3 regions of the Zoogloea sp. JDB1 genome follow, and region 2 is predicted to be linked to each of the others. Evidence: predicted binding sites of a transcription regulator. Region 2 holds the regulator's gene; each other region holds the start of a gene.

Region 1 (7,882 bases), 820 kb from region 2:
ATGCTGGCCGTCAATGCGGCGATCCGCCTGCAGCGCCCGCTGCTGATCAAGGGCGAGCCCGGCACCGGCAAGACCATGCTCGCCGAAGAGGTCGCCGCCGCCCTCGGCATGCCACTGATGCAGTGGCACATCAAGTCCACCACCAAGGCCCAGCAAGGCCTCTACGAATACGACGCTGTGTCCCGCCTGCGCGACTCCCAGCTCGGTGACGACAAGGTGAAGGACATCGGCAACTACATCGTCAAGGGCACCCTGTGGCAGGCCTTCGAGGCCGACGAACCGACCGTGGTGCTGATTGACGAGATCGACAAGGCCGACATCGAATTCCCCAACGACCTGCTGCGCGAACTCGACCGCATGGAGTTCCATGTCTATGAGACCCGCGAGACGGTCAAAGCACGCCACCGCCCCATCGTCTTCATCACCTCCAACAACGAGAAGGAGCTGCCGGATGCCTTCCTGCGCCGCTGCTTCTTCCACTACATCAAGTTCCCCGACCGGGACACGATGCAGCAGATCGTCAACGTGCACTTCCCCGGCATCAAGCAGGCCCTGCTGAAGGAAGCCCTGGAGGTCTTCTTCGGCCTGCGCGACGTGCCAGGCCTGAAGAAGAAGCCGTCCACATCCGAGCTGATCGACTGGCTCAAGCTGCTGGTGGCCGAAGAGATTCCGGTGGAAGCCCTGCGCTCGCCCGACCAGAAGGCCGCCATCCCGCCGCTGCACGGCGCCCTGCTGAAGAACGAGCAGGACATGCACCTCTTCGAGCGCCTGGTCTACATGGCCCAGCGCAACCGCTGAGCCGGATGCTGCCATGCTCATCGACTTCTTCCTGCACCTCAAAAACCGCAAGCTACCGGTGACGACCAAGGAATTCCTGACCCTGCTCGAAGCCCTCGAAGCCGGCCTGGGCGGGCACCGCATGGAAGACTTCTACTTTCTGGCCCGCGCCAGCCTGGTCAAGGACGAGAGCCAGTACGACCGCTTCGACCAAGCCTTCAGCGAGTACTTCAAGGGCATCGAGACCATCCCCGGCCTGGAAGTGGACCTGCCCGAGGAATGGCTGAAGGCCATGGCGACCAAGCACCTCAGCCCCGAAGAGAAGGCCAGGCTCGAGAAGCTCGGCTGGGACAAGCTGATGGAGGAATTCAAGAAGCGCCTGCAGGAACAGAAGGGGCGCCACCAGGGCGGCTCGAAATGGGTCGGTACCGGCGGCACCTCACCCTTTGGCAACAGCGGCTACAACCCGGAAGGCATCCGCGTCGGCGGCGAATCGGCCGGCAACCGCACGGCCATCAAGGTGTGGGAGCAGCGGGAATACCGCAACCTGGACGACACCGTCGAACTGGGCACCCGCAACATCAAGGTGGCGCTACGCCGCCTGCGCCGCTTCGCCCGCCTCGGCGCGCCGGACGAACTGGACCTGGACGGCACCATCGCCGCCACCGCCCGCAACGCCGGCTACCTGGATCTGCTGATGCGCCCCGAGCGCCACAACGCGGTAAAGGTACTGATCTTCTTCGACGTGGGCGGCTCGATGGACGACCACGTGAAGGTCTGCGAGGAGCTGTTCTCGGCCTGCCGCACCGAGTTCAAGCACCTGGAGTACTTCTACTTCCACAACTGCGTGTACGACCATGTGTGGCGGGACAGCCGTCGACGCCACTCGGAACGCACGCCGACCCTCGACGTGCTCCACAAATACGGCCCGGAATACAAGCTGATCTTCGTCGGCGACGCGACGATGAGCCCTTACGAGATCCTGCAGCCAGGCGGCTCCATCGAATACAGCAACCCGGAACCCGGCGCGACCTGGCTGCGCCGCCTCGCCGATGCCTATCCCGCGGTCGCCTGGCTCAACCCGGAGCCGGAGCGCATGTGGGACTATCGGCAAACCATCGGCATCGTGCGCCAGCTGCTGGGAGAGCGCATGTTCCCCCTCACGCTGGATGGTCTGACGCGAGCCATCACCCATCTGTCGCGGAAGCAATAGACACCACTTCCGCGTATGCCAGGACCAAGCCGGTGTCACGGCGCCCGGTAGTTGTCCTGGGTCAGCAGGTCGATGCCGCAGGGTAGTTGCTCGATCCAGTCGAGGAAGCGATTGACCATCACCTTGCCCTCGAATCGGCAACCATGCTGCGGCACGATCATCTCCACGTCCAGCTGGCGAACCATGTTCACCCAGAAGCGGCAGATCTTGTTGGAGATCATGTAGCGGCGATGGAAGCCGGCCATGGTAATCACATGGTCGTCGAAATCCCGCACCGGCTCGGCGGCCTGATGGTGGTCGACGAGCGAGGCGCCCATATCTCCCGAGAACAGGATCTTGGCCACTGGATCGTAGAACTGGAAGTTGCCTTCCGAATGCATGAAGTGGGCAGGCACCGCCTTGATCTTGCTCTCGCCGAGCGGGATGTTCATGCCTTCGTCGGGGATGCCGAGGATCCGCGCCGAGTAATCCTTGCCGGTGGTGAAGTGCGGTACAAAACGCGTCCACAGACGGGAGATCATCACCTTGCAATGGGTAGACACCATCCACTTGTTGAGGGAAGCGATGATGTCCGGGTCGGCGTGGGTAGCGAAGATGTAGTCCAGCCCCCGCGACGGAAAGAAGCGTTGCATGGACATCAGCAGGCCGTTGTAGGTCATGTTGCCGCCCGGGTCGATCAGCGCACCGTGCTCACCATCGACAATGAGGAACTGGTTGCACTGCACCGCATGGTCGGCTTCCTCGTCCACCAGATCGTAAAAGGCCAGACAGGCATGCTTGCCATTATTGAAGAGTTCGACTGCCATGGGGTGCATTCCGCGTATCAGAAAGATCGATACTTTATCCGAGTCGCCACATGGCGAAAACGTGACAGCAACTTACATTGACCGTCGTCAAAGAAACTTCTCGTCATTCGCACGGCATTGAGGTAGTTTTAGCACTTTCGGATAGTCCAGTCTCCGTCGTGAAACAAGTCATACCCCTACTTTGCGCGACTGTCATCCTGCTCGCACCGGTCGACTACGCGTGGTCCCTCGATACCGGCTTCGCCAGCCGGGCCCCGTCGTCCACCTTGAACAATCAGCAGAACAGCAGCTCGCTGATGGCCCGCAAGAAGCTGCTGGCCATGCGCAAGGGTCCTGGCGCCCAGGCCGGCTTCGGTGGCGTAAATGTGATGAACCGCGAGGGTGTCCGCCCGGAGGACCTGCGTCCCCCATCCGCCACGATGTGCGCCATGCAGGGCATCTCCGGGCATGCCAAGCCCAGCGCCATCTCACGCCAGGAAGCGTCCGGACGGGTCGTTCTGTCCACCGATCCCTCCAGCCTGAACGGGCAGAGTGCCGACATCTACAGCACCTGCGATTCGGCCGGCAAGCGCACCCGTGCCGGCCTCCGACCTGGCAGCGGATCGCTGCTCGTCGACTCGACAGGAGGGCGGATTGACAATACGGCAACGGCCCGCCTGCCCAACGCCAAGACGAAAAGCATCTACGACGCCAGGACCAACATGCTAGTCAGCACCAAGGCAACAAAGGATCGCACTGCCGGTTTCGCCAACCAGCCCGCCAAGTCCACGTCCCTGTTCGACCCGGTCACCGGCGGCATTAAGCCCCCCAAGGTCATGAGCGCGTACAGCGTCTATCAACAGACGCCCTGACAGACAGTATTGGCCCGTCAGCGCCTGACGGGCCAATACCAGCTCGGCACACCCTTGCGCCCCCCTCCCGCCCCCTGACGGCGGCGGCTGCGCAGGTGGCCGTCCACCGCGGCAATCCACGGCGCCAGATGCATGTCGGCGAGTTCGAGATCGACGAACAGCTCGGGCAGCCGGTAGGCGAACCAGCGATAGGCCGCCAGCAGACGCACGGTGGTTTCCGCCTCCTCCAGCGAGGCACGCCGCGGCGACTGGGGCAAGAAATCCAGCGCAATCGTCTTGCCCTTGTTGGCACCGTAAGCCCAGTCACGCCACACGCCGTCGATCGTCTCGTTCTGCGATGCCATCGGCGCCATCGAGAACACGTGCTTCTGATGCAGGCTGAGGTTTTTCATGCGGTCCAGCTGGGCCGCACGGGCCAGTTGCTCCTCCGGGATGTGCGGCGTGAAGAAACCGTCGCCACAGTCTGCATGGAGCAGGAACAGGGACAACAGCGCCTCCAGCCGGCGGTCGCCCGACATTTCGGCGATCTGTTCCAGGTAGGCTGAACCCGCCGTGATCTGGAAGCCCCTCACCTCCAACGGCTCCTGCTGGGCCTTCATGAGGCTGCTCACCACCCGGTGTTCTGCCGGGGTGAGACCCGCCACGACACCCTCCTCGTCATGATGACCGAAGCGCCCGGCGCGACCACCGATCTGCTGAAGCAGGGACGGCGACAGGGTTCCCCGCGACGTGCCATCGTACTTTTGCACGGCGGTGAACACGACGCGCCGGATGGGCAGATTGAGCCCCATGCCGATGGCGTCTGTGGCGACGAGGATATCCGCATCCCCGCCGGCGAAACGGTGCGCCTCCCGCTCCCGCACCTCCGGCGACAGCGCGCCATAGATGCAGGCCACCGATTTTCCGAGGGCCATCAGATCATCGCGCAGATTGAGGGCGTCCCGCCGCGAGAAGACGATGAAGGCGTCACCAGGCTTGGCACGCCGCAGCGCAGCCACCGGATCGTTGCCCAGCGCCTGCCCCACCACCAGCGGATGCTTGCGCTGCTTGCGCCGGACCTCCAGCGGCAGGCCCAGGCGGGCGGCCAGCGCCGTGATGGCCGGCTCCGCCGACAAGGCCCCGACCAGCCACACCTCGCGGGCATTGGCACCGACCACCGCCTGGGTCCACGCCCAGCCGCGATCCGGGTCGTCAAGCATCTGGATCTCGTCGATGACCGCCACCTCCACGGCCGTGGAGGCATCCAGCATCTCGATGGTGGATGCCGTCACGCGGCTGCCCTCGACGATGCGGTGCTCCTCGCCAGTGATCAGGGACGCGCCAACACCGAACTCCTCGTTCAGGCGGGTGAAGGCTTCCAGCGCCAGCAGACGCAGCGGCCCCAGATATACGCCGGACGTGGCTGTCGCCAGGCGCTCGAAGGCGTCGTGGGTTTTGCCAGAATTGGTGGGGCCCAGCACTGCCACCAGCCGGCGCGTGCGCCGGCCAGCCTGGAACGTGGCCGGATAATCGGACAGCTTCAGCGTCCGCCCGATCTGTTCCGCCAGATCGTGGTGGCGTTGCTTGGCGCGCAGATCGTTGAGGGACTGAGCCAGGCCCTTGCCAACCGTGGAAAGATCCAGATCGCCGCCGGACCACAGCTCCTTCAGCTTGCGCAGATTGGCTTGCAGCCCTTCCGCCGCACAGGCATCCAGATAGGCACCGATTTCGATGATCGCTGCTTCGAGCGCGTACTCCAGTTCCGCACCGACTTCCTTGAGCATGGCCTGTTCGAGCGCGTCCCGCACGTCGCCCGGCCGGCGTCGCCAATGGCTTGCCTGGCCCAGGCAGCTCTCGGGCAGATGACCAAAGACCCGGAACGCGTCACCCCGGATACGTATGGTCCGGCCCACGGCCAGCCACACCCGGTTACCGCTAAAGGTGCGGGAGAAGCGCAGGGCTTCCGACTGGCTGGCGGGTGCATGCATAAGAATCCTCTCAACGACGCCATCGGTGCATCCGATGGGCAAAACAACGGGGGGCGCACATCTTATTCGACCGCTCCTTCCCCGGCACGCCCAAATCCACGACCAAGGGGGAAATGTTCCACGGTCCGCCTGCCCGCCCCTGGGTCTGCGCGCTGGAGTAAATCCGCCACTCACGGTAGTGTTGCGCGTTTCCGGCCTCCGCCGGGCATCTTCTTTTACAGGGTAGGCATGTCTTGATGAGCGGTTTGCCACAGCCCCCGCGCCGGAGGCGCCGCGGGACGTCCCTGCCGGCATGGGCCCGGCGCATGCTCGCGCTGTCCTGCGCGGCGCTCACTGCCTGTGCCACCGACCACTTCGATCCGCAGCCCCTGTCTGCTGCCGCGATCGCCGATACTCATGCAGCCCGCGCGCTGAACTCAGCCGACCTGCAGCGCTACCTTTCGCAGCACGGCACAGCCCAGCCGCCGGAGCGCTGGGGGCTGGAGACGTTGACACTGGCGGCCTTCTATTACAACCCGGAACTGGAGGCCGCCCGCGCGCACCTGGCAACGGTGGAGGCCGGCCGTCTCACCGCCGCGCAACGCCCGAACCCAACCCTGCAACTGCCGCTGCAGGGCACGCTCAATCCCCAGGCCGGCACATCCCCCTGGACCCTCGGTTTCGCCCTCGACATTCCCATCGAGACCGGCGGCCGTCGCACTTACCGCATCAATCAGGCGTCGCAACTCAGCGATGCGGCACGCTTCAGTTTCGCGGCCTCTGCGTGGAGCGTACGCAGCCGCCTGCGTTCCGCGCTGCTGAACTTGTGGCACGCGGAAGCCCGCGAGACCCTGCTGCAGCAACAGGCGCTGATCGATCAGGACATCGCAGAACGCTTCGAGCGGCGGCGTGTACTGGGCGACGTTTCTCCCTGGGAAGCCAGTCAGCAACAGCTTGCGCTGATGCGAACCCAGGGCGAACAACTGGCCGCCCGGCGCCAGGCCGACAACGCCCGCGCCGCCGTGGCCACCACCCTGGGCGTTAGCCTGCCTGCGCTCGGCGCGGCAGCGCTGGACCTGTCGGCCTTCGAGCAACCACTCCCGCCCCTGCCCGCTCGCACACCGCAAAGGCACGCGCTGCTGAATCGTGCCGACGTGGCCGCCGCGCTGGCCCAGTTCGAAGCCAGCCAGTCCGCGCTGCAGGTGGAAATTGCCCGCCAGTATCCCAACATCACCCTGGGCCCTGGCTACACCTTTGACCAGAGCGCCCGCCGCCCCGGCTTCACTTTCGGTGGCCTGGAACTACCGCTCTTCAACCGCAACGAGGGGCCCATCGCCGAAGCAAGAGGACGGCGCCGGGAGGCCGAAGCGCGCATCCATCTACTGGAAAGCCAGGCCCTGGTGGAGACTGACGCCGCGATGACCGAATGCCTCGGTGCGCAGGAGAGCCTTCAACAACGGGAAGCCCAGCTCGCCGAACAGACACGCCAGCTTTCGCGCCTGCGCAAGGCCTTCGCCGCCGGCCAGGAGGACCGTCTGGCCGTGGCGCTGGCCGAGCAGCTACAGTTGTCAGCCCGCCAGTCCGCACTCGACGCCCGCCTGCAACTGCAAAGCGCGGTGGGGCGCCTGGAAGACGCCCTGCAACAGCCGCTCGCGACGGCAGCGGACAACAATCACAATCTGAAGTGATGATGCCCAACAAGACCCTCAGACGCACCTCGCTGGTACTCATACCTCTATTGGTGGTGGGACTCAGCGTGGCTGGTTTCCTGCAATCCCGTGCGGAAGAAGGCCGCGAGGCCGAACAGGAGAGCACAGCCGTCCCCTCACGCGTCGCGGTGGAAGATGGCTTCACCGTGCTGACCCTCGACAAGGTCATGCAGGCACACAATGACATCCGAACCGCCGTGCTCGCCCCCGGCGGCACGGGTAGCGGCGCTAGGTTCTACGGCACGGTGGTCGATCTGCAGCCTCTCACCGAACTGGCCAGCCGCCGCGATGCCGCCGCGGCAGATCTGGTGGCGACCAACGCCGCCCTCGGGGCCGCCCGCGCAGAACAGGCCCGCGTCGAAGCCCTATACCAGGACGGCGGCACCGCCTCGCTCAAGGCGCTTGAGACCGCCCGCACCACCGTCACGGCAGCAGACGCCAGATCACACGCGTCCCGGGCAACCCTCGGCAACGTCGAAAGCGCACTGCGCAACCAGTTCGGCACGGTCATCGCTGGTTGGGCCGGCCGCCAGGGAGGCCGCGCGCTCGCGCCCCTGCTGACACGGCGCGAAGCCCTGCT
Region 2 (7,882 bases):
GCCCCAGCGAACAGGGGCTGCAGCACGTCAGCAGGCAACTCAGCGCCCTGCCCGGCCAGGAAGTCCGGCGAGCCGATCCACACCTCGCGCCCATCGACACGACCACTGATACCCTTACCGCCGCTTGTCTGTACCGCGTCGGCAAGGCTCCACTGCAGGCCGGCTGCCTGCGCCGCATCGACGATAGCCTTGGCTAGCGGGTGGTGGCTGGCCTGCTCGACCGCCGCCGCAACGGCCAGCAATTCGTTCGGCGCCACACCTGCCACCGGACGCACATCCAGCACCGCCGGGCGTCCTTCGGTCAGCGTGCCGGTCTTGTCCACCGCCAGCACAGCTATCTTCTCGGCCAATTCCAGCGCCTCGGCGTTACGCACCAGGATGCCGGCACGGGCCCCCTGCCCGGTCCCAACCATCACCGCCGTCGGCGTGGCCAGACCCAACGCACAGGGGCAGGCAATCACCAGCACCGCCACCGCATTGACGAGAGCCGGCGCCAGCTCGCCGCCCAGCCACCACCAGGCCACGAAAGTCAGCGCGGCGATCGCCACCACCGTCGGCACGAAGATCGCCGCGATGCGGTCGGCCAGCTTCTGCACCGCCGGCTTGCCGCCCTGGGCCTGCTCGACGAGGCGCACGATGCCGGCCAGCAAGGTTTCTGTACCCACACCGGTGGCCCGGCAGCGCAATACGCCATCGCCATTGACGGTCGCCGCAAAAACCTTGTCGCCGGCCCTTTTGGGTACCGGCACGCTCTCGCCGGTCAGCATCGCCTCGTCCGCCGACGACTCACCGCTCAGCACCTCGCCATCCACCGGCACCGAATCGCCAGCGCGCAGCACGAAGACCATACCCGCCATGACGCGCTCGACCGGCATCTCCTGCAGCGCGCCATCCTGCTCGACCCAGGCGGTGGGTGGCTGCAGACGCAGCAGCGCCTCAATGGCCGCTGAAGTACGGGCCCGCGCCCGCGCTTCCAGCAGCTTGCCGAGCAGAACCAGCGTGATGATGCTGGCCGAGGCCTCGAAATACACGTGCAGATCATGGCGATCGAACACCACCACGACCAGGCTGAAGAAGTAGGCAACGCTGGTGCCCAGCGCCACCAGCACGTCCATGTTGGCACCACCGCCGCGCAGGGATGACCAGGCGCCCTTATAGAAGCGCCGCCCGATCCAGAACTGCACCGGCGTCGCCAGCAGGCCCTGCAGCCAGCGCGGCAGCCACTCCGCGTGATGGGCCGAGGCCTCCAGACCGCCGGAAAGCATGCCAATCATCTGGACCAGGAAAGGCGCGCTGAGCAGCGCCGAGATCCAGAACAGGCGCAGCTCGGCGCGGAACTCGGCCTCCTTGCGCTGCTTGTCGGCCTCCCGGTCGCGGGCGACGATGGGCGTTGCCGTAAACCCAGCTTTTTGAATAGCCGCGATGATCGCCGCCGGCTCGGACAGCCCCGGCACATAGCGGACGCGCGCGCTTTCCGCGGCGAAATTGACGCTGCCCTCCACACCGGGCAAGCGATTGACGACTTTCTCGATACGCGCCGCGCAAGCGGCACAGCTCATGCCGGACAGACTCAGTTGCAACGTCTGCGGCGCCACATCGAAACCGGCCTTGCGGATCGCCGCCAAAATGTCCGGAGCACCGGCCCCATCGGGCCCGGCGGCCAGCCGCGCCTTGCCAGTGCCGAAATTGACCTCGGCGCTGATACCGGGCAATCGGTTGAGTACCTTTTCGAGCCGCGTCGCGCAGGCCGCGCAGCTCATTCCGGAGACCGGCAGGTCGTAACGCACACCTGGCTCGTTCCCCATGGCCGGCTCCCCTCAGCCCACCAGCAGCACGGGCAGCGTGGCCCGCTGCAGCACCCGCGTCGCCACCGAGCCGACGAACAGATCCGCCACCACGCTGCGGCCATGCCGGCCGAGGCACAGGTAATCACACTCCAGCAAAGTCGCCTGATGCAGCACCACATCTGCCGGCTGACCCACGAGGATATGCGGCGTCACCGGCAAACCGGCTGCCTTGAACCGGGCCAGCGGCGCCTTGAGCACCCCCTCGCCTTCGTCCCGGTAATAGCCATCCAGGGCTTCACGGGCCACGTGGCGGGTTGCAAACTCGATGGGAATTGGCGGATGCACGTAAAGCACATGCACCTCAGGCACGCTCTTGAGTTGGTCCGCCAGCGCGATCACCTGATCGACGACGCGCTGGGCAACTGGAGAATCATCTACGGCCAGCAGGATTTTCATGATTCGCTCCGCCTTTCAGGAAAAGACTCAGAAATGGCAGACCACGCCATTCCACAGATTGCTGCCGAGGGTCGGCGTCGTCACCAGGCCATATACGCCGAAGGCCAGCACCACCAGTCCAGACCCTGTGCGCACCGCCCGGTTCCGCACCACGTCACGCAGACGCTTGAGCAGCATGCCGGCCAGCAGCAGGTTGGGCAGCGTACCGAGACCGAAAGCCAGCATCAGGCCTGCGCCACGCTCCGCGGAGCCGGTCACCAAAGCCGTCGCCAACACACTGTACACCAGACCACAGGGTAGAAAGCCCCACAGCAGGCCCAAGGGAAAAGCCTGGCCCACGCTGCGCGCCGGCAGGAAACGCCGGGTCAGTGGCTGGATGCGCGCCCACAGCTTGTGACCAAGCCGCTCGACACCGGACAGGGCCCGCGTGAAACCGGTCAGGTAGAGCCCGAGCGCCACCAGCATCAGGTTGGCGGCCACATACAGGACCAGCTGGATAGGCAGGATGTTGTTGAACAACAGCCCTACCGTACCGATCGCCCCCATCGCTGCACCGGCCAGCGTGTAGCTGCTGATCCGCCCGACGTTGTAAGCCAGATGCAGAGGCCAGTCACTGCGCCGCTGGCCGGGCAACTGGACGGTCAGCGCACTGACGATACCACCGCACATACCGACACAGTGGGTGCCGCCGAGCAGGCCGATGAGGAAGACTGCGAAGTAGCCAGTTTCGGGCATGGAGATTCAACCTGGACAAACAAAAACGCCCCGTGGGCAACACGGGGCGCGTTCCAACACTTGGCTCGGCATTCTAGCCCGCCCACCTCGGAGCGGCCAGCCGGCCGGAAGTTCAGATCACCTTGGAGTAGCGAGTACGCTCCCGGTCGGCGCGCAGGTACTTGTCGAAGACCATCGCAATTGCCCGCACCAGCATGCGGCCGGCAGGCAGCACGGTGATCCACTGCTTGTCGATCTTCAGCAAGCCGCCCTTCTCCATCTCGCGCAAGTCGGCGAGTTCGGCGGCGAAATACTTGTTGAAGTCGATCAAGTGAGCGATCTCGATGGACTCGATGGACAGTTCGAAGTGGCACATCAGCGCCTGGATGATCGCCCGCCGCAGCAGGTCGTCCGGCGTCAGCTCGATGCCGCGCAGCACCGGCAGGCGGCCCGTGTCGATGATGTCGTAGTACTCATCGAGGGTCTTCACGTTCTGCGCGTAGGTCGGGCCGACCTTGCCGATGGCCGACACGCCGAAGGCCAGCAGATCGCACTCCGCATAGGTGGAGTAACCCTGGAAGTTGCGGTGCAGGCGTCCCTGGCGCTGGGCCGTGGTCAGCTCATCGTCCGGCTTGGCGAAGTGATCCATGCCGATGTACACATAGCCCGCCTCGGTCAGGCGGCGGATCGCCAGTTGCAGGATCTGCAGCTTGGTCTCGCCGGACGGCAGCTGCGCGTCGATGATGCGGCGCTGCGGCTTGAACAAGCTCGGCAGGTGCGCGTAGTTGTATATCGACAACCGATCCGGCGACAGCGCCAGGATCTGCTCGAGGGTACGGTTGAAGCTGATGACGTTCTGCTTGGGCAGGCCATAGATCAGGTCTACACTGACCGACTTGAAGCCATGGGCCCGCGCCGCGTCGATGACGAGCTTGGTTTCTTCCTCGCTCTGGATGCGGTTGACCGCCTTCTGCACGTCCGGATTGAAATCCTGGATGCCAACGCTCATGCGGTTGAAGCCGAGTTCGGCCAGCAACGCAACGGTGGCTTCGTCCACCTTGCGCGGGTCGACCTCAATGGAATACTCACCGTCCGGCACCAGCGTGAAGTGCTTGCGGACCATGCCCATCAGGCGGCGCAGTTCGTCGTGGGACAGGAAGGTCGGCGTGCCGCCGCCCAGGTGCAGTTGCAGCACTTCCCGCGACCCGTCGAGCTTGGCCGCCTGCATGTCCACTTCTTTTTCAAGATAATCCAGATACTTGGCGGAGCGACCGTGATCCTTGGTGATGATCTTGTTGCACGCGCAGTAGTAGCAGATCGTATTGCAGAAGGGGATGTGGAAGTATAATGAAAGCGGTTTGCCGATTCCGCCGACAGTACGTCTCCCGAGCCAATGCTCCAAGGCGTCGGAGTTGAAGGCTTCGACGAAGCGGTCAGCGGTCGGGTACGACGTATACCTCGGGCCATTCACATCAAATTTGCGAATGAGCTCGGGATCGAATATCAGGTCTTTTTGTGTCGTGTTCATGGTGCACTTCTGTTGGTTGCGCTGAACAATCGCAGAATCGATCCAAAACAGTATTGACGTGGATCAAAGGGCTCCAAACGTTGGTAAAACCATCCAGTTCAGGTGATTGCGCGTGCAGATGAAATCGGTGATTCCGGTGACGGTCGTGGACATCAAGGTCGCGTGTTCCCAGTGCAATCTGCGGGAATTGTGTCTTCCCTTCGGCCTCGACCCCAATGAGATCGACCAGCTCGACGAGCTCGTCGGCAGCCGCCGCAAGATCAAGCGGCAGCAGCACCTCTACCGCTCCGGCGACAACTTCGAGGCGATCTACGCGATTCGTGCCGGCTCGTTCAAGACCGACGTGATCCTTGAGGACGGCCGCGACCAGGTGACCGGCTTCCAGATGACCGGCGAAGTCCTGGGCCTCGACGGCATCAGCACCGAACACCATTCGTGCAACGCGATTGCGCTGGAAGACAGCGAAGTCTGCGTGATCCCCTTCAACCGGCTCGAAGAGCTGTCACGGACGGTGGAGAGCCTGCAGCACCAGTTCCACAAGATCATGAGCCGCGAGATCGTCCGCGACCATGGTGTGATGATGTTGCTCGGCTCAATGCGCGCAGAGGAGCGGCTGGCGGCCTTCCTGTTGAACATGTCCCAGCGCTTCACTGCACGGGGCTTCTCTCCGTCGGAATTCCACCTGCGCATGACCCGCGACGAGATCGGCTCCTACCTGGGCCTCAAACTCGAGACGGTATCCCGCGCCTTCTCCCGCTTCCAGGAAGAAGGCCTGGTCGCCGTCCAGCAGAAGCACATCCGCATTCTCGATACGCCGGGCCTGAAGCGCCTGCTCAACCACCACTCAGCCTGAGCACCGCCGGCGCCCGGCCTCACAGCCAGGCCAGCCAGCCGAGCGGATTCTTGCTGACCGCCACCGAGACGATCCACGACAGCGTCGCCAGCGCACCCACGTAAGCCGCGGCGCGCTGCACACGCGGTCGCGTCGCCTTCAGCGCGACACTCCCCAGCCCGATATAGACAAGCAAGCCCAGCACCTTGGCCGTCAACCAAGCGTGCACGAAGGGATATTGGGCGGCCATCCAGGCCAGGCCGAGCGCACTGGCCAGCAGGCAGGAATCGACGATATGGGGCAGCACCCGCGCCAGACGGGCCCGCAACAGCGGCGAGCCGCTCAACGACCACCAGCCCCGCAAGGCGAAGCCACAGCCGCTGAGCACCACGCAGGTGATGTGAAAATGTTTGAGAGCCAGATACATGCCGCGCCTCCATTGTTCCGCGGCAAAGCTCCGGCTGCCGGCGGGCCCCGCAAAAACGGGGCCGCAACACTTTAGCTGCGCAGCACGCCCACTTCCAGTGCGGCGAACCAGTTGATGAATCGCTGCACGTCGGCACCTTGGTAAATAGCCCCATGCTGCGGCACCAGCATATCGATCTCCAGGCGGGAGACGCGCTCGCACCAATCGCGCTTGGCCCGGTCCGAGCCCATCCAGCGCTTGTGAAAACCTTCCGCATGGCGGATGTGGCGGGAGAAGTCCTGCACATACAGCTCGTTATGATCCGCCGGCAACAGGGCTGCGCCGACATCGCCCGAGAACAGGATCTTGGCCTTCGGATCGTACAGATGGAAATTGCCCGACGAATGCAGGTAATGGGCCGGAATCGCCTGCAGCTCAAGACCATCGAGACGGATCGTCACGCCCGAATCGGGGATCGGTACGAAAGTCGAATCCTGCCCGCCGAAATGGGGCAGAAAACTCTGCCACAACCAGCTCGTATAACACTTCAGGTCGGGCTTGAACTCCAGCCACAAGGCCAGCGAGGAAATGATGTCCGGATCCTGGTGGGACGCGAAGATGCCCGCCAGGCGCGTCGGATCGCACTCCGCCGACAAGGCGGAGAACACCGACGGAAAGATCTCGATCCCACCCGGATCGCACAGCAGGGCCTCCTCCCCGTGAACGACCACATATTCATTGGTATCGATGATGTAACCAGGCTTGGTGGTATCCCGCGCGATCGCCAGCCAGCGGTGATCCTCGTCCTGGTAGATGCAATGGGCCTGCTTCATGGGTTTCCTAATCCTTTACGAGGCGTTCCTTGCCGAGAACTTCGAGGGATCGCTTGATCTGCGCGATCACCTCGGCAAAATCCGTCGAGACCTGCATCAATGCAGCACTGAAGCTGCCGCCATAGGCCGCCTCGATCTTCGCAGAACGAGCCAGCACACCACCCAGTTCGACCAATTGCTGGGTTTCCTCGACCGCCGCACGCAAGCGCAGATCGAGGGAACGCAAGCGCACCTGCTGCTCAGCAAGCCGCGTGGCACCACGCCTGCGAGCCTCCCGCGCACCCGGCACACCGTCACCGCTGAGCCTCAAGGCCTCCGCCAGAATCGCTGCAATACGCTGCTGCTGCACGACACCGGTGACACTCCCGACCGAACCGGAAGTCATTTCCCTCAGGGATGCCATGTGGCGGGTCAGATCCTGGGCGAAGCGCCGCAACTCATTGGACAGCACACCGAACCCGAGCGCAGCATTACCCGCCCGCTTGGCGAGAAAGATCGCATTGAGGGCCATCAGATTGATGCGGAAGGCCGTCGCCACGATGGCCTTGATCTCCTCATTGACCCGGACGATACGGGCAAGCTCGCCGGTCCGCGGAGCAATCCCGTGAAAATTCGGTTCTGGCGCATTCATGTGGACTCTCTGGAGCAGGCAGACTGTAGTGGCTGATTAACGGCGAAGATGCAATCGGCTTGAGCCATTCGATGCGGAAAAGACAGCACCGCCCCAACTTCACGCCGCCGGCGCCGTAAACGAGAAAACCCGCTGACGAATCAGCGGGTTTTCTTATACTTGGGGCGACATACCGGGATCGAACCGGTGACACCTGGAATCACAATCCAGTGCTCTACCAACTGAGCTAATGCCGCCACTGGCAATCGTCGATCGAAATCGCCGATTTGAAACTTCCAAAGAGCCTGCCCGACAGGAATCGAACCTGTAACCCCCGGCTTAGAAGGCCGGTGCTCTATCCAGTTGAGCTACGGGCAGTTCGCCGCGGGCACTCGGGTCAAGCTTTGGTCGGGGTGGAGAGATTCGAACTCCCGACATCTTGCTCCCAAAGCAAGCGCGCTACCGGACTGCGCTACACCCCGAGAGCCGCGAATAGTACACACCTATCGGAAGCTCGTCAAATAAAATTGGCACGAATTTTCATGTTCGACGAAATTCGTGCCTGCGGGACGCTCCGGGTCACGACACCTCACATCCTCGTGTCACACCCCGAACGCATGCCTTCCGGGTAAGCGTTGCATGCGCGCAACAAATTGAATTCACACAAATTGACCTAGATCACAGCTTTCGTTGTGCAACGCAATAAATCAGTAGGA
Region 3 (7,882 bases), 370 kb from region 2:
GTGAGGCTGGAGCACACGGATTCCTGCCACGGGCGCTGGCGGCAGAAGTTGAGGTAGGCGTCGCAGGCGAAGCGCACGGCGGGGATTACGTGGCGCTGGTCCACGATCTCCTCGCGGCTGAGGCCGACCGCCTGGCCGAGGCGCAGCCAGGCTTCGATGCCGCCGGCGTCGTCGCCGTGGCCGTCGTGGTCGAGGATGCGCTGGATCCACTCCCGGCGCACGTCCCGGTCCGGACAGTTGGACATCACCGCGGCGTCCTTCTGCGGGATGATGATCTGGTAGTAGTAGCGGTTGGCCACCCAGCCCTGGATCTGCTCACGCGTGGCCTTGCCGGTGTTGAGCATGACGTTGAAGGGGTGGTGGATGTGGTAGGCGGCGCCCTTGTCGCGCAGCTGCGCTTCGAACTCTTCGGGCGTCCAGGGGCGAAGTGGGTCTTGGCTCACAGTGCGATCTCCATGCCGTCGTAGGCCACCTCGATGCCGGCGGCGGTCAGGGCCGCGCGTTCTGCCGAGCTTTCGTCGAGGATCGGATTGGTGTTGTTGATGTGGATGAGGACGCGGCGCACGTGGCGCGGCAGACGGGCGAGCTGTTCGATCATGCCGCCGGGGCCGCTCTGGGCCAGGTGGCCGATGTCGCGGGCGCGCTTTTTCGACAGGCCCAGGCTGATCATCTCGTCGTCGGTCCAGAAGGTGCCGTCCACCATCACGCAGTCGGCGCTGCTCATCGCGTCGAAGACGGCGTCGTCCACTTCGGCCAGGCCGGGCGCGTAGAACACCCGCTTGCCGCTGGCCGGGTCGATGACGGTGAGACCGATGTTGTCGCCGGGCACCGGGTTGCCGCGGTGCGGAGAGTAGGGCGGCGCGGCAGACAGCAGAGGCATGGCGCGCCAGTCCAGGCTGGCGGAGCCCTGCGGGTGGAAGCTGCGGCCGTCGAGCGGAACCGGCTGGCGGTCCACGCCGCAATAGTGTTCGAGCAGGTGCAGGATGGGGTTGCCGCGGGTCAGATCCTCGAACACCGGGTCGGTGGTCCAGATCGGCCACGGGCTGCCCTTTTCGCGCAGCATGTAGAGGCCGGTGGTGTGGTCGATCTGGGCGTCCACCAGGACGACCGATTCGATACCGCAGCCGCGCAGGCCTTCGCTGGGCCAGGTGCCGGCAAATTGCTGGAATTGCTGCAGGATGTCCGGCGAGGCATTGACGAGGGTCCACTTGGCGCCGTCGGCGCTCACTGCGATGGACGATTGGGTGCGGCGCTGCAGGCCAGCCTGGCCGGCACGTATACCCCGGCAGTTGGCACAGTTGCAGTTCCACTGGGGAAAGCCACCGCCGGCGGCGGAGCCGAGAACTCGGATTTTCATGGCTTGGACGTGACCGCAGAGGCTGGGTGGGGCGTTGCGGAACCGGGGGGCCGAGCCGCAACGCCGACTCGCTGTCGCGAGATGGAAGGACAGACCTTTGACGGGTCTATCCGGGCGCCATCACTTGGCGGCGATGTACATGGTGATTTCGAAGCCGAAACGCAGATCGCAAGCTTGGGGGGTGGTCCAGGTCATGATGAGTCTCCAATTTTTTGATTGATGGTTACGGTCCGCCGGAAGGCGAATCCGTGGAGAGCATTGTTGCGGGGGGCGGCATACTTGCGCCTCACGAAAATCATGATTTCGAGGTTGGGATGGCAAATGGACTGCTCGACGTGGGCGACGGCCACCGGCTGTATTACGAGACCTGGGGCAACCCGGCCGGCGCGCCGGTGGTGGTGCTCCACGGCGGGCCGGGCAGTGGCTGCAGTCCGCGCCTGCGCGAGCTCTACGATGCGCAGCGCCATCACGCGGTGTTCTTCGACCAGCGGGGCTGCGGGCGCTCGCTGCCGCTCGGCGAGATCCACGCCAACACGACGATGCATCTCATCGACGACATCGAGCGCCTGCGCCGCCATCTCGGCATTGCCCGCTGGTGGGTAAGCGGCGGCTCCTGGGGGGCGACGCTGGCGCTGGCTTACGCTGCGGCGCATCCGCAGGTGGTGGATGGCGTGGTGGTGCGCAGCGCCTTCATGCCGGGCGACGGCAATGTGCGCTGGTTCTTCGAGGGGTTGGCAGCGTTGCGGCTTGAGGCCTGGCGGGCCTTGTCCGCGGCGCTGGGCGATGCGTCGGATCTGCTGGCCGAACTGGCGGTGCGTCTCGGTGGTGATGACCGCGAGGCGGCCGGCGCGGCGGCGCTGGCCTGGCTTCGTTATGAGCAGGCGGTGAATGATCCGGCTACGCAGCTTCCGTCGCCGACGACGGAGGAGCTCGACCGTTTGATGGGTAAGTACCGGCTTCAGGCCCATTATCTGAAGGCTGGTTGCTTTCTAAATGAAGAGGACTTCCTGGACGCCTGCGTGGGGTTGTCCGGCCTTCCGGTCTGGCTGATCCACGGCCGTGACGACGTGGTTTGTCCGCCGTCCAATGTTGAACGTATCCACGCGTGCATCGACGGCAGCCGGCTGGTGTGGATCGAGGCTTGTGCTCACGACCCGTTTCATCCGGGCATGGCGGCGGCGTGGCGAGCGGCGCTTGAGGGGGAACAGGGCTGAAAAGTAGCCGGTGCTGGCATCGGCTGGTGCCAATTGATGCGGGTCAATGAGACGGGCGGGGGCGGAGCGCTAGCATCGCGCCGTGTTCCTGGAGTGTTCCGTGGAACCCCCAATCCCCATCCGATTACCGAGATCTGTCATGCGTACAACAAAACTCCTCCCCCTGCTTCTCGTTGCCCTGCTGGCAGCCTGTGGCAAGTCCGAAGCCCCCAAGTCCGAGGCGCCGAAGGCTGAGGCGCCTGCCGCGACTGCTCCGGCAGCCGCGCCGGCACCGGTTGCCGATGCGGCTGCCGACGGCGGCAAGGGCCTCGATGTGTTCAAGAAGACCTGTGTGATGTGCCACCAGACCGGCGTGGCCGGTGCCCCCAAGCTGGGCGACAAGGCTGACTGGGGCCCGCGCATCGCGCAGGGTAAAGACGTCCTGTACAAGCATGCCATCGAGGGCTTCAATGGAAACAAGGGTGCAATGCCGGCGAAGGGCGGCAATCCGTCCCTGTCCGACGAAGAGATGAAGGCAGCTGTCGACTACATCGTCAGCAAGGGTCAGTAAGCGTTCGATTCTCCTTTGACCTCGGCGCGCACCCCCCGCGCGCTAAAGCCCGGCCGGGCAATCTGCGGCCGGGTTTTTTTTGCCTGCAGAGGTGGCGCCCGGGCGCTTGAATGTGCGGCCTTCGCAGCAGAGCGCGCAAACCCGATGCAGATCAAGGAAAGCCGGTTTGGGCGACGGCACACTGACGATACCCGACAGATTCAGTCGGATTTATCGATACCTTGGAGCCAGCATGCAAACCATTCACGTCTGCAACCACACCACTCCCGAAGCCATCTACCCCTTCGACGCCCGCGGCATTGCCAAGCGTTTCCGCCATGCGGCCATCTTTGGCGCACTGGATGCGCTGGTGCCGGGCGAGACGATGCGCTTCTGCAACGACCACGATCCGCTGCCGCTGCTTGGCCAGCTCCAGCAGCGCTACGGCGAGACGGTGTCCATCACCTACCAGCAGCGCGAGCCCGGCGCGATCGTCATCGACTTCGCCAAGCTCGGTTGAGCGGCTTCAGGTCTGGTCGCCCCGCACGTAGTCGAGGGCCTCGTGCTGGAACAGCACGGCGGTCATCGTCGTCGGGGTGATCAGGCCGGCCAGCCTGCCCGCTGCGTCCACTACCGGCAGCGCTCCTTGGCCACGCTGGCCGAGTATGTCGGCGGCGACGGCGATGCCGTCGGTAAGGCTGGCAGTGCGCAGGCCGGTGCGGGGCGTCAGCATGAGCTGACCGACGACCTCCGGCTTGTCGGTGTGCGGGCCGGGCGTCGGACGCAGCAGGCGGCGTACGTTGTCACCGATGCGCTGGCCGTTGTCCGGCTCCACGTGGAGCAGGAAGTCCTTCAGCGTCAGCAGGCCGATGACCCGCTCGGTCCGATCCACCACCGGCAGCACTGAAAGGGCGTGGTTGCTCATCAGGCGCCAGGCCTCGTTCAATTCGGTGGCGAAATCCACGCGCTGCGTTGCCGGGCCCATCACATCACCGCAGGTCAGCAATACATGGCGGTGGAATGCGTGGCGGGCTGCCCGCTGGAAGACTTGGGTCAGGTCTTCCTCGCTGATGTCCAGGTAGGCATCGATCTCTTCCAGTGCCGCGGCCAGGTCCGGCTGGCGGATGCCGGCGGGGCTGCGCTCCGGCTGCTTGGGTGTGGATACCGCGGGTGAGCACAGCGGATAGCGCCGGCCAGGGATCAGGTTATTGACGGTGGTAGTGGCCAGCAGCATGGCGATCACGTTCCAGCCGACCGCAGCCAGGCTGGTCAGCGCGTCGAGTCCCTGGGAAGCGGCGCCGACCATTACCAGCGCCATCGCACCGCCGGGCGGGTGGATGCAGCGCAGCTGACCCATGAGCCATACAGAGATCGCGACCGCCAGCGCACCGGCGAGAAATGGGGAGGTGATCCAGTGCCCGCAGGCGAGGCCGGTCAGTGCCGGCAGCAGCAGGCCACCGGCTACGGACCAGGGCTGGGCCAGCGGTGAGTGGGGTAAGGTGAACAGGATCACCGATGTGGCGCCGAGGGGCGCGAGCTGCCGCTTGGAATCGGCCGACACCGGTAATACAAACAACACGCTTTCGTAGATCAGAACGCCAACTATTGCAGCAAGAGCGCTACGCCAGCGTTCGGTGCGGGAGAGAGGGGCTGCGTCGGCGAAGAGATAACGGCGGGAAAAACGGATCAGGGCGAGACGAATGGTTTCCATGGGGGTAAATCTTGTTTTCTTGTTCTGGCATGCCGGTGGGCATGCAGCCTAGGGATGACTTCTTGCATGGGCCTTGATCTGTGATTGTTTGGAGAAAAAAGTGCTGATCTATCTGGGGGCGAGCGTTGTGGTTGCGTTCGGGCTGGCCATCGGGCTGGCGGTGACGGGGGCCTCTCCGGCCGCGGCCGCCCACGCGGCCTTTGCGCTGGGGGTAATGCCGCTGATCTTTGCCGCGATGGGGCATTTCGTGCCCGTGCTGACGCGCAGCGGGGCTGCGGAAAAGAGCGTTCATTTCCTGCCGCTGGCGCTGCAACTGGCCGGCGCGCTGGTGGTGGCCGCCCTGGCCGGTGTGTTGCCCGGCTGGAGCCTGCATCTGGCAGCGAGCATCGGCATCATGGCGGCCCTGGGCCTCATGGCCTGGCAGTGGAGGCGCGGGCGGGCCGCGCTGGGGCGACCGCACCCGGGGCTGGCCTGGTACAAAGCGGCGCTGGGTTGCCTCGCCGTGGCACTGGTGGCGATCTTCGTAGGCCTGCTGTGGCCGGCGGCGTATCCGGCGCTGCGTCTGGCGCACCTGCACCTCAACACCCTGGGCTTCATCGGCCTGACGGCCATCGGGACCCTGCATGTGCTGATGCCGACCGCCCTCGGCCAACCGGACCCGCAGGCTGCGGTGAGACTGCGGCGCCAGCTGCCGTGGGCGCTTGGCGGTGTGGCGGCCAGTGCGGCCGCAGGGTTCATCCCGTTGCTGGCGGTTGCAGGGGGGCTGGTGATCGGTGGCGTACTTCTCCACACAATGTATGGATGGTGGCGGACCTATGGCCTGGCGCGGCTACTCGGTGATGGCGCAGCCGTAGCGCTGAGCGGGGCGACCTGCGGCCTGCTGCTGATCATCGGTGCCGGTGCCTTGCACAGCATGGGCGGCATGCTTGCCCGTCCGGCGATCGTCGGTTTCTTTGGGCTGTTCCTGCTGCCGTTGGTGACCGGGGCGCTGTCCCAGCTGTTGCCGGTGTGGCGCTACCCTGGGCCGCTGACCCCGAAGCGGACGGCCATGCGGGGGCGACTGGTGCGCTTCGGCGGCTTGCGGGCCGTGCTGTTTCTGGTCGGTGGTGGCCTGTTGCTGGGCAGCGTGGCAACCGGGGCGGTGCTGCTGGCGGTGGGGATCGCGCTGTTCGCAGGTGTCCTCGTGCATGCCCTGGTGCAGCGGACCTGAAAGCACCCGTGGGTGTGCTATCTTCCTGGGTTTTCGTTTTCAACTCGGCGAGAACCATGCGCTACATCTCCACCCGCGGCCAGTCTGCTCCCCAATCCTTCTGCGACATTCTTCTTGGCGGCCTGGCGCCGGACGGCGGCCTGTACCTGCCGGAGACTTACCCGCAGGTGACTCGTGCCGACCTGGATGCGTGGCGCAAGCTGTCCTACGCCGAGCTGGCTTTTGCGATCCTGTCGCGCTTCATCGATGACATCCCTGCCGCCGACCTGAAGGCGATCTGCGACAAGACCTATACCGCCGAGGTGTATGGCTACGTGCGTGACGACGCCAAGGCCGCCGAGATCACTCCCGTTCATTGGCTCGAGGCCGGCAAGCTGGGCCTCTTGGAACTGTCCAATGGCCCGACCCTGGCCTTCAAGGACATGGCCATGCAGCTGCTCGGCAACCTGTTCGAGTACGTGCTCGACAAGCGCGGCGAGCAGATCAACATCCTCGGCGCCACTTCCGGCGACACGGGCTCCGCTGCCGAATACGCAATGCGCGGCAAGCATGGCGTGCGCGTCTTCATGCTGTCGCCCCACGGCCGCATGAGCGCTTTCCAGCGCGCCCAGATGTATTCCCTGCAGGACGACAACATCTACAACATCGCCGTGCGCGGCATGTTCGACGACGCCCAGGACGTGGTGAAGGCGGTCTCCAACGATCACGCCTACAAGGCCAAGTACAAGATCGGCGCCGTCAATTCGATCAACTGGGCGCGCGTCGCGGCGCAGGTGGTGTACTACTTCAAGGGCTACTTCGCGGCTACCGAGAACAACGACCAGCAGGTCGCCTTCGTGGTGCCGTCCGGCAACTTCGGCAACATCTGTGCCGGCCACATCGCCCGCCAGATGGGCTTGCCGGTCGCCAAGCTGATCCTCGCCACCAACGAGAACGACGTGCTCGACGAGTTCTTCCGCACCGGTGTCTATCGCCCGCGCAGCACCGCCGAGACCCACGCTACCTCCAGCCCGTCGATGGACATCTCGAAGGCTTCCAACTTCGAGCGCTTCGTCTTCGACCTGGTCGGTCGCAACGGCGACACGGTGCGCGAACTGTGGAGCAAGGTGGATGCGGGCGGCGCCTTCGATCTGTCCGGTACGCCTGAATTCGCCGCCATCGGTCAGTACGCCTTCGCTTCCGGCAGCAGCAACCACGCCGAGCGCCTGGCGACGATCCGCCGCGCCGACAAGGACTACGGTACGGTCATCGACACCCACACGGCCGACGGCCTGAAGGTCGCGCTCGAACTGCGCGATCCGTCCGTGCCGACCCTGGTGCTGGAAACCGCCCAGCCGGCCAAGTTCGAGGACACCATCGTAGAAGCCCTGGGTCGCAAGCCCGCGCGTCCGGCCGGTCTGGACAACATCGAGGCGCTGCCGCAGCGTGTCGAGGTGATGGATGTGGATGCGGAGGCCATCAAGGCCCTGGTCGCGCGGACGGTCGAAGCCGGCTGATAGGCGTTCTGCTCCATGAAAAATGGCCCCGGATTCCGGGGCCATTTTTCATTCTGGGCTGGCATTTACGTGGGGAGGATGAACTCGCCTCCGCAGGTGCCTTACCAAGTGTAGCGGGCGTTGATGCCGGCCATCCAGTTGCGGCCAGGGGCGGACTCGTAATAGCGGCTGTTGGTGTCGCCGACGATCACCGAGCCGACGTAGTTGCGGTCGAACAGGTTGTCCAGGCGGGCGAATTCGCTCAGGCGCCAGTGGTTCAGGCGTTGTTCTGCCGTGACCCGTAGATTGGCGATGGCGTAGGAGGAAGCCGGCGTGGCGGTGTTGGTGTCCTCCACGTAGATCTTGCTGCGGTAGACGCCTTCGAC

Evidence for each region. The regulator FNR, encoded in region 2, switches genes on or off when oxygen is low (the NO sensors DNR and NnrR bind a similar motif). The targets are predictions, from matches to a motif close to TTGANCTAGNTCAA.
Region 1: AC1PPK_RS18990 (oxygen-binding di-iron domain-containing protein) is a predicted target of FNR. The motif match lies at 2,874-2,887, and genes of this name have one in related genera.
Region 3: AC1PPK_RS21190 (DUF2249 domain-containing protein) is a predicted target of FNR. The motif match lies at 3,263-3,276, and genes of this name have one in related genera.

What each region holds. Positions count from the first base shown of each region.
Region 1 covers NZ_CM161496.1:4,215,748-4,223,629, forward strand. Annotated here, with positions in the region: gene AC1PPK_RS18980 (AAA family ATPase) at 1-798, shown strand, start outside; gene AC1PPK_RS18985 (vWA domain-containing protein) at 812-1,990, shown strand; gene AC1PPK_RS18990 (oxygen-binding di-iron domain-containing protein) at 2,026-2,796, opposite strand; gene AC1PPK_RS18995 (hypothetical protein) at 2,955-3,647, shown strand; gene AC1PPK_RS19000 (helicase-related protein) at 3,665-5,614, opposite strand; gene AC1PPK_RS19005 (TolC family protein) at 5,920-7,281, shown strand; gene AC1PPK_RS19010 (efflux RND transporter periplasmic adaptor subunit) at 7,281-7,882, shown strand, end outside.
Region 2 covers NZ_CM161496.1:5,040,530-5,048,411, forward strand. Annotated here, with positions in the region: gene AC1PPK_RS22865 (heavy metal translocating P-type ATPase) at 1-1,805, opposite strand, end outside; gene AC1PPK_RS22870 (universal stress protein) at 1,818-2,243, opposite strand; gene AC1PPK_RS22875 (sulfite exporter TauE/SafE family protein) at 2,271-2,978, opposite strand; gene hemN (oxygen-independent coproporphyrinogen III oxidase) at 3,091-4,485, opposite strand; gene fnr (fumarate/nitrate reduction transcriptional regulator Fnr) at 4,604-5,338, shown strand; gene AC1PPK_RS22890 (SirB2 family protein) at 5,358-5,744, opposite strand; gene AC1PPK_RS22895 (oxygen-binding di-iron domain-containing protein) at 5,816-6,556, opposite strand; gene AC1PPK_RS22900 (chemotaxis protein) at 6,564-7,187, opposite strand; tRNA gene AC1PPK_RS22905 (tRNA-His) at 7,348-7,423, opposite strand; tRNA gene AC1PPK_RS22910 (tRNA-Arg) at 7,471-7,544, opposite strand; tRNA gene AC1PPK_RS22915 (tRNA-Pro) at 7,572-7,648, opposite strand.
Region 3 covers NZ_CM161496.1:4,668,881-4,676,762, reverse strand. Annotated here, with positions in the region: gene pqqC (pyrroloquinoline-quinone synthase PqqC) at 1-443, opposite strand, end outside; gene pqqB (pyrroloquinoline quinone biosynthesis protein PqqB) at 440-1,357, opposite strand; gene pqqA (pyrroloquinoline quinone precursor peptide PqqA) at 1,478-1,552, opposite strand; gene AC1PPK_RS21200 (alpha/beta fold hydrolase) at 1,672-2,571, shown strand; gene AC1PPK_RS21195 (c-type cytochrome) at 2,711-3,121, shown strand; gene AC1PPK_RS21190 (DUF2249 domain-containing protein) at 3,354-3,620, shown strand; gene AC1PPK_RS21185 (HPP family protein) at 3,627-4,811, opposite strand; gene AC1PPK_RS21180 (hypothetical protein) at 4,912-6,021, shown strand; gene thrC (threonine synthase) at 6,078-7,517, shown strand; gene AC1PPK_RS21170 (TonB-dependent receptor family protein) at 7,619-7,882, opposite strand, start outside.